Regions from separate parts of the Halomonas sp. A3H3 genome, predicted to be linked through region 2. Evidence: predicted binding sites of a transcription regulator. Region 2 holds the regulator's gene; the other holds the start of a gene.
What was found. Region 2 encodes FNR, which switches genes on or off when oxygen is low (the NO sensors DNR and NnrR bind a similar motif). Its sites were predicted from a motif close to TTGATNTANATCAA; they were not measured.
Positions count from the first base shown of each region.

Region 1: HALA3H3_RS18155 (OmpW/AlkL family protein) is a predicted target of FNR. The motif match lies at 3,448-3,461, and genes of this name have one in related genera.

Region 1 covers NZ_HG423343.1:4,016,812-4,021,527, forward strand. Annotated here, with positions in the region: gene rimK (30S ribosomal protein S6--L-glutamate ligase) at 1-424, opposite strand, end outside; gene HALA3H3_RS18140 (ATP-dependent zinc protease family protein) at 466-906, opposite strand; gene HALA3H3_RS18145 (DUF3549 family protein) at 940-1,977, opposite strand; gene HALA3H3_RS18150 (YqcC family protein) at 2,306-2,641, shown strand; gene HALA3H3_RS18155 (OmpW/AlkL family protein) at 2,722-3,348, opposite strand; gene HALA3H3_RS18160 (AAA family ATPase) at 3,878-4,372, shown strand; gene HALA3H3_RS18165 (VOC family protein) at 4,464-4,716, shown strand, end outside.
Region 2 covers NZ_HG423343.1:3,156,610-3,161,325, reverse strand. Annotated here, with positions in the region: gene HALA3H3_RS13995 (heavy metal translocating P-type ATPase) at 1-108, shown strand, start outside; gene ccoS (cbb3-type cytochrome oxidase assembly protein CcoS) at 105-350, shown strand; gene HALA3H3_RS13985 (sulfite exporter TauE/SafE family protein) at 347-1,039, shown strand; gene hemN (oxygen-independent coproporphyrinogen III oxidase) at 1,118-2,551, shown strand; gene fnr (fumarate/nitrate reduction transcriptional regulator Fnr) at 2,636-3,382, shown strand; partial or broken gene ttcA (tRNA 2-thiocytidine(32) synthetase TtcA) at 3,375-4,082, opposite strand; gene ttcA (tRNA 2-thiocytidine(32) synthetase TtcA) at 4,283-4,716, opposite strand, start outside.

The DNA of each region.
Region 1 (4,716 bases), 860 kb from region 2:
GCTTAATGACCAGCGGCGCACCTTTGACCATGGTGATCAGGTCGGGAATGTCATCGGGGGAGTGGGCAAAGCCGGTAATTGGCAGCCCCAACCCCTTACGCGACAGCAGTTGCAGTGAGCGTAATTTATCCCGCGAACGGGTAATCGAGACGTTATCGTTGATAACGTAGGTGCCCATCATTTCAAACTGGCGCAGCACCGCACAGCCGTAAAAGGTGACCGATGAACCAATGCGCGGGATCACCGCATCGAAAGGCTCAATCTCTTGGCCTTTATAGTGGATCGAAGGGTGGTGCGAGGTAATGCTCATATAGCAACGCAGCGTGTCCACCACGCGGGCGGTATGCCCACGCTGCTCTGCGGCTTCAACCAGGCGGCGGGTAGAGTACAAATTGCGATTGCGTGACAGCAGAGCGATATGCATTTAGGAGACTCCGAGCTGAGATTGAAGCGACTAATAAGGGGTTAAGGCTCACCGTGCAAGAATGCGGCACCGGGGGCCACCAGGAGGCGGCGCATGGCACTTCGGCCTAGTAGCATCGGGTGGCGCATATTGCTGCGGTCAGTAAGGGTCAGTTCAATGGGGAAATTCAAATCGCCCATCTGCATCGGGGTACGTATAACATAGCGCCACTCGCTATGACCGTTGGAACTGGTGACCCGGCGTCGATCATGCAGGTGCAATCGGAAACGATGCGCTGGCGTGTCTGGCCCTCCGCTATGGGTGATAAAGCTAACCCACAGTTGACCATGGTCATCTTCATCGGTCTCTATCTCTTCTGCATGCAGAGCAGATGTTCGTGCGCCAGTGTCAGCTTTACAGCATAGGTGAAGCCCTAGTTCAGGTAGCGTCACCATCTCGCGGCGGCCAATGACCGCTTTGGCCTGATAGGGTAATTCCTTCACGGCTCACTCCTTGCAATTAAAAGTGACATCGGATCAAGCGTTCCTCTGTGACATCATCAGTGTCAAACGGCGTTGGGTTGCGGAGCCAGCAGGCGCATCCCGCAGTGCCATCATGACCGGTAAGCGTAGCCGTGGTATTAACGCAATATCACGCACTACGGCGGCAAAATCGCTACGCTCATCTTCTGCTAAGCGTTGCAGAAAAAGAGGCAGGCGCTGCGCGTCTTCCAGATAACCCCAGCCGCGCCCGGCGATGGCCGCCAGAACATCCGGCCCACAGGCCGCTGTGTCATTGAGTAAGGCCGTGTACCAACTGCCCACCGCTGATGCCTCCGTATTACCCACTGCGCGCAGACAGGCACACAGGGTTTCAATGTCGCCCGCTTGGGCGGCGGCTTCGCCACGACGCTGCAGTGCGGGGACTAACGCCTGTGGCAAGGGCTTGTGCTCTAAACAGTAGCACAGGGAGTGAATAACGGTGGTCGGCAGGTCAGGCAGCCGCAGCGCTAGCGATTCAGCGTCAGCCGTTTCCATACGCACAGCGTAATCGGCAATCCCCTGTAACCCCAAGGCCTGCCAATCAATCGTTTGCTGGCCGCTCAAGTAGGCCTCAACCGGCTCAAAATGCTGGCTGGCGGGTAGCCCACGCGCATGGGTGGCGCGTGCATTGAGCATGGCTTGGAAGGTGACACTAGGCGTGAAGGCGAGAGGATTATCCTTCATTAAGTGATCCACGTCCGCTGTTTCTTCACGGCCTACCTGGGAAACTGCGCGTCCTAGCGTTTCCAACAGGCGATTTAAAAACGCATCGCGCTGGGCGGGAGCAATCATTCCCTGCTCATCCAGCGGCAAGGCCAAGAACCAAATGGCCGGTTCGGGCATATCGCCAAGGCGAAACACAATGGCTAAGCGCGCCTGGCCCTGCCATGGCTCTGGCCAGGCCATTTCGCCACTTTCAAAAGTCGCCAGTGATTCCCGCGGGCAGGGAACGACGTGTCGCCCCATATGGTAAAGGGAAACCTCGCCGCCGCTGCGGGTAAAAAACTCATCAAGGGTTTGAATCGGTTGCATGACATCCTTCCGCGTTGCAAGCCTGCACTCTACCTTGCTGATGTGGCACTGTCAGCCGCAGTGACTGATAAACATGGTGTTAATGACAGTGCCTTAAGGCATTAGCATTAATGACAATGCGGTTAAAAATTAATCAACTTTGCCAAAGCCCCATGAGAGCAGGCGCTGCGACACCTTTCCATAGTTTATCCACAGGCTCGTGCAGGTTTTCTGTGAGTGTATGGATAACTTCCCGCAAGCGTTGATAGGTGGCAAGGCGCCCGCTGAGTGGGGATAATGGGCAGACGATACACTTACTTCATTTTCCAAGGTAGTGACAAGCGACTTTATGAGTACTTATCAACCGCTTCAGACAGCGCTTCTAGAGCTTGAGGCGTCGATGAAAGCCGCCGATTTATGGCGCATGCCAACACCCGATGCAGAAGCATTCGCCAGCCAGCAGCCGTTTTGCATCGACACCATGTCGCTGCCGCAATGGATACGCTTTGTGTTTATTGCCCGCTTGAATGCCTTGATGGATGCGCGTGCAGCCATGCCCGCAAAGTGCGAGGTAGCTCCCGCCGTGGCAGCCTACTTGCAGCAGGAAAAAACACCCGCTCACCACCAGCTGCTGATTGTGCGTGCGGTAGAGAAGGTCGACCAGATCGTCACTGAAAGCACTTAAAGCGACATGCGGCTAAACGCACAAAGCCCACCGTGAGGCAGGCTTTGTGGATAACATCCGCTAGCGGTTTTGCAAGTGGCTTAGAAGCGGTAACTGAGGCCTGCCATGACCACGAGAGGATCGATCTCAACGGTACCTGCCGCCGCACCGTTAACGCTCGCATCGGTATCGATATCGATGTACCAAGCAGCGGCGTTCAGCGCCCAATGGTCATCAATTAATAGATCAACACCTACCTGGCCTGCCGCTCCCCAGGAGTCATCCAGGTCTAAATCACCAATCGTCAGCTCCTCATCGGAGAAAAAGGTGTAGTTAATACCGGCGCCGACATAGGGCTGTACGCGTGACTGAGTGCCGCCCAGCGGGTAGTACTGCAGTGTTAGGGTCGGCGGCAGGTGCTTGGTTGAGGCAATGTTATCGCCGTTTAAATGGATGTCGTGTTCAAACGGCAGCGCCGCCAGTAGTTCCACGCCGACTTTATCGTGGAAGCGATAGCCCAAGGTGAACGCGAAATCGGTTTTATCCTGTACATCCACTGATAGCGCACCGTTGGCCAGTGAGCCGTTGTCGCTGGTGGGGGCGACTTTGGCCACACCCACGCGGGTGAAGAAATCGCCAGCGCCGTAGGCGAATGCCTGGCTGCTGGTCATCATTGCCGCAGCGGCAACAGTGGTGACGAATAATGTAGGCAGGGCGGCTTTACGCATGGGATCACTCCAGGTGTTAACGCAGATAGTAAGATTAGACGGCTTTCCGATAGCCGCTTAACGATGAAACCAGTGTAACGAGACCCAGGGAGTGGATTATTGATCCAGGGCAAGAGTTATTAGACATGGGGGGTTAGGGGGAGGGGCGGCTGGAGAGACCTAATTCAGAAGCGGGCTGCTAGCCATTTGGCTGGCCCATTTGTATGGATGCATGCGCAGTGATATGAAGTATTTTTAGTCTGTAATGCGTGTTTTTCTGATACGCTCAGCAAGAGGTATGATCAAATATTGCCAGAATATTGTTTATAAAAATAAATTAAAACAGCGAGTTGTAAAACATCTGCTCGTGTTTATAGGCAATGCGAAAAGATGGTCAGGAATGAGCATGCGCATTTTTCTAGCGAGCATTTGAATGGGAGTTGGTAATTTGCCCATTACTATTAACACATTGGAGTTTTTTTATGGTGTTACGCTTTCTAGGAAAATACGTATGCGCAGAAATAAACTGCTATGCAATACGAGGCAAGAAATGAAGAAAGGAGTGTTGACATTTTTCTGCGGGAAAATGGGGGCAGGGAAAACTACAAAGTCTCTTGAAGTTTCCCAAGAACGAAACGCCGTACTGCTTTCAGAAGACGAGTGGCTTGCGTCGGTTTATCCCGATAGCATTAAGACACTGGAAGATTACGTAAAATATGCTGGACGGCTCAAGCCTCAAATGAAGAAGCTGGCTCAGTCGATCTTGGCGTCAGGCACTAATGTGGTAATGGACTTTCCTGCAAATACGATTCCGCAACGAAAATGGCTTAGAAGTGTCTTTTCAGAGATTCAGGCTCCCCATGAGCTAATTTACATTGACCAGCCAAATGATACCTGCTTAGAGCAGATAGCCAAAAGGCGTGCAGAACAACCGCAGAGAGCGGCAACGGATACTGAAGAGATGTTTGAGCAGGTTACAAAGTACTTTGTTGCGCCCACACCTGATGAAGGGTTTAACATAACTGTAATTTCGGCAAATGGATAATAGCCGCAGGTACAGCGACTGCTTGTACGTTGCGGCTGCGCCTTTATTACAAAGCCGCGCACGTTGCAGCGTTATGTCATTTTGGTGAATTATGAAACTTGATTTGTTCGTACTACGGTGCAGCGATTTGCGGGCCAGCAAGCAGTTCTATGAGCAGCTCGGTTTCAGCTTCGTGGAAGAGCAGCATGGCTGTGGGCCAGTGCATTACTCGTCAGAAAATGCGGGGTTTGTATTCGAGTTGTATCCATTGGTTAGCAGCGAATCAGTAGATAACACGCGACTAGGATTTTCAGTGGAAGGTCTGGGCAATATCATCCCTGACTTAGAATTAGTGGACCAGTATA
Region 2 (4,716 bases):
GGAATGTCGCTTAGCTCGCTAGTAGTGGTGGGTAATGCCCTGCGACTGTCGCGCTGGCGACCTCAGCCCGCGCCAACGCTCGACACCTCAACACCGGTGGCCGCATGACGATTCTTTATCTGTTGATCCCGCTTTCCCTGATTTTGCTGGGCCTCGCCGTCTGGGCGTTTTTCTGGGCGGTGAAAAATGATCAGTTCGATGACCTAGAAGGCCCAGCGCACCGCATTCTATTTGATGAGGATGAAAACGATCTTAGCCCTGAGCAGCGCCGCCAGCATCAGCAGGCAAAGCAAAAATCTTCCGAACCATCAGCGGCAGACACACCCGACGACCAAGAGCCTCGGCCATGAATCCAACGGGGCTTGATCTGCCGCCGCTAATGGCGGCGTTTGTGTTTGGCTTGATGGGCGGCGCCCACTGCATTGGTATGTGTGGCGGCATTATGAGCGCGCTCACCTTTGCAGTCCCCCCCAGCATGCGTCATCCGGCGCGCATGGGAGGCCTGCTGCTCAGCTACAACACAGGCCGCATTGTTAGCTATATGAGCGCAGGCGCGCTGGTGGCACTGCTAGGCACGCTGTTTTCCCTTTCTGCTACGGCACGCCTGCTACTCCAGGTATTTGCCGCACTGATGCTGATCTTAATGGCACTGTATATCGCCAACTGGTGGAAAGGGCTGCTCAAAGTGGAGGCCGTTGGCCGGCGACTATGGCGCTTTATCGAACCCGTGGGGCGTCGCTTGATGCCCGTAGTGCATATTCCCCAAGCCTTCGCCCTGGGAGCGCTCTGGGGCTGGCTCCCCTGCGGGTTGGTCTACTCCATGTTGGCCTGGAGCTTAGCGATTGCCGACCCGCTTCAGGGCGCTCTACTCATGGGCGCCTTTGGGCTTGGCACCCTACCTGCGCTGCTTGCCACTGGCCTGGCTGCCCGCCAGCTCAGCCATTTGATACGTCACCCCGCGACCCGCAGCGTGGCAGCGCTGACAATTATCGCTTTTGCACTGTGGCAACTGTGGACGCTTTCGGTACACAACCTCTAATAGCATGACGTGGCTCAACATTTACCTCCTAACCACGGGTTAGGCTAGCGGCATTTCCTAACGTCGGAGCGCCCCTTCATGCCCGTTCATACCCCTGCTGCCTTGCCTCTTGCACCCGCTGCTGCCGCAGCCCCTATGCAGCCGGTGTGGGACGAAGCGTTACTGAGTCGCTACGACACCAACGGCCCACGCTACACCTCCTACCCCACGGCGCTGTCGTTTCACGACCAATTTACCCCTGGCGACCTGACCCAGGCATTGGAGCGTAGCAATGCCAGTAAGCGTCCGCTCTCTCTGTACGTTCATGTGCCCTTCTGCCGCAAGATCTGCTTCTACTGCGCGTGTAATAAAATCGCTACCAAAAACACTGCCCTTGCCGAGCCCTATATAGCCCGGCTTGACCGTGAAATGGTGCTGACCGCACGCCACTTGGATACATCACGACCGGTGGAGCAGTTGCATTGGGGCGGCGGCACGCCGACATTTCTCAGTTTGAACCAGATGGGCGACCTGATTGATCGACTGGATGCACGTTTTGGTCTTTCATCGTCTGCTGATCGCGATTACGCAATTGAAATAGATCCTCGCGAAGCGGATGTGTTTACGCTGCGCCATCTCGAATCCCTCGGCTTTAATCGCATCAGCCTGGGCGTGCAGGATTTAAGCCCGCTGGTGCAGAAAGCGATTAACCGTATTCAGCCTCGGGTACTTACCGAAACGCTGATGGAGGAGGCGCATCGCCTGGGCTTTCGCTCGCTCAATCTCGACCTAATTTATGGCTTGCCATTTCAGACTGAAAAGAGCTTTGCCAACACCCTACGCCAGGTGATCGAGCTCAACCCGGCGCGCCTTTCTGTGTTTAATTACGCGCATATGCCCGAGCGTTTTGCCCCGCAGCGGCGCATTAATGTCGATGACTTGCCAGGCGGAGAAGAGAAGCTAGCGATTCTGCGCACCACCATCGAAATGCTCACCGCAGCTGGCTATGTGCATATCGGTATGGATCACTTTGCCCGCCCTGACGATAGCCTGGCTATTGCCCAGCGCGAAGGCTCGCTGCAGCGCAACTTCCAGGGCTACTCCAGCCATGCTCAGTGCGACTTAATCGGGCTTGGCGTATCGGCGATTTCCCGTATTGATGACGTCTATGCGCAGAATCCTAGCGATCTGGCCCGCTACGAAGCGGCGCTGGATCAGGGGCAGCTTGCCACCGTGCGTGGCATACGCTTAAGTGATGACGACCTGATCCGCCGGGATGTGATTGAGCGGCTGATGTGCAATATGGGCATTGACCTGACCGCCGTTAGCCAGCGCTGGAACATTGATGCCCCACGCTACTTTGCGCCTGCGCTTGAGCGCCTGCAAAGCGCCGAGCAAGATGGCCTGCTGGCACGCAGCGGCGACCAGCTTAACGCAACGCCAATGGGTCGACTGCTGATTCGCCATATAGCAATGGCGTTTGATACCCATCTTTCCGGGCAAACGGGACAACAGTATTCTAAGATTGTTTAATCACCTTATTGCAGGCATGCTAAAGCGACTATAATAAGTAAGGATTTTCTAATTGATAAGCGGGACCCTCTCAAGGAGCAAAGCATGTTGGAACCCATGAGCCGTCGGCGCTCGCTACTCCATGAAGCTCGCTGCCAAACCTGCAGTTTGAGCTCACTGTGCCTGCCACTTGCCCTTGAGCTGGACGACGTGGGGCAGTTTGACGCCATTATTCGTCGTCGCGCGCCGCTGAAAAAAGGCGAACCGCTGTTTCGTCAGGGCGACACCTTTACCAGCGTTTACGCAGTCCGTTCGGGCAGTTTGAAACAGATCACCGCCGAAGGTAACGGCAGCGAGCAGTTGACCAATTTCTACCTGCCCAGTGAATTGGTGGGGTTGGATGGCATTGACGAAGAGCATTACCCCGGTAGCGTTATCGCCCTGGAAACGACCACCGTCTGCGAGATTCCTTTTGACCGCCTGGACTTACTCTCGGAGGAGCTGCCCGAACTGCGTGGCCAGCTTTATCGCAGCATGAGCAAAGAGTTGCGCGATGACCGGCGTATGATGCGGCTACTTTCGCGTAAAACCGCCGATCAGCGGCTGGCAAGTTTTTTGATTACCCTCTCGGATCGTTTTCGTCGCCGGGGCTACTCGCCTTACAGCTTTCGCCTCTCAATGCCCAGGGCTGATATTGGCAACTACCTGGGCTTAGCGGTGGAAACGGTCAGCCGCATACTAAGCCGCTTTCAGCAGCAGAGTGTGGTGGCGGTCTCCGGGCGAGAGGTCAACATTCTCGATATGCCGCGCTTGATTACCCTCGCCGAAGAGGAAGAGCAAACAGTTAGCTGACGTTAAAGGCTTGGATACGCCCCGCCAGTAGCTCTGCTTGCTTGGCCTCAAGGCCTTCAAAATCGAACAGGCTGCGGTCGGCCAACTGGGAAGGGGCAATGTTGGTGACAGCCTTGAACATGCTCTCCAGGCGGCCAGGAAACTTTTTGTCCCACTCGGCGAGCATCTCTTTGACCACCTGACGCTGCATATTAGGCTGGGAGCCGCACAGGTTGCAGGGAATGATTGGGAACTCCATCAGCCGCGAAAACTCAGCGATATCCGCTTCTTTGCAGTAGGCCAACGGCCGAATAACGATATTCTTCCCATCATCGGATAGCAGCTTTGGCGGCATCGCTTTCAGGTTGCCGCCAAAGAACATATTGAGAAACAGTGTTTCGAGAATATCTTCCCGGTGATGGCCCAGGGCTATCTTATTGGCGCCAATCTCTTCGGCAAAGCCATACAACGAGCCGCGCCGCAGCCGTGAACAAAGCGCGCAGGTGGTTTTACCTTCCGGGGTTTTCTCTTTTACCACCGAGTAAGTATCGCGCTCGACAATGTGGTACTCCACGCCCTGCTTATCCAGATACGCAGGCAATACGTGCTCGGGAAAACCCGGCTGTTTTTGATCCAGATTGACCGCTACCAGCGAAAAATTGACCGGCGCATTGCGCTGCAAATTGCGCAAAATCTCCAGCATCGTGTAGCTGTCCTTACCTTATATGCCAAATTTTTTAAAAGAGGAAGAGTGAGTGAGTAAAGCATTACAATACAGTCACTTAATTTTCTTTCTTCTAAAGAAAACAAACACAAGCCATACAAAAAATTCATTTTTTGTAAAAAAAAGCTTTAAGCAAATGCAGTTGATCAAAATATAACCAAAGACAGCCCAGATACACCAATGTATTCTTTACAAAATCATAGGTTGATTGCTTCTATAAAATTGGTCGAAGAAACATCTACACTGCCAGTATGGTTCGAGATGACTTTACTAGACCTGTCGATATCGAGATTGTGGAAATCGAAAAGATTTAAGTCAGCTAGTTGGCTTGGACTTACATTCTGGATACCGTTAAATATGTTTTCAATACAACCCGCTTTTTGTTTTTCCCAGCCTGCCAACATGTTTTTTATATTCTGTCTTTGTAAGTTCTCCTGAGAACCACAAAGATTACATGGAATAATTGGAAATTCTACAATTGATGCCAGCTTAGCAATATCTTTCTCACGACAATAAGAAAGCGGTCTTATTACAATATTTCTGCGATCATCACTTAGCAGCTTAGGAGGCATTGCCTTTAACTTACCGTTAAAAAACATATTCAAAAAAAGAGTTTCTACAATGTCATCCA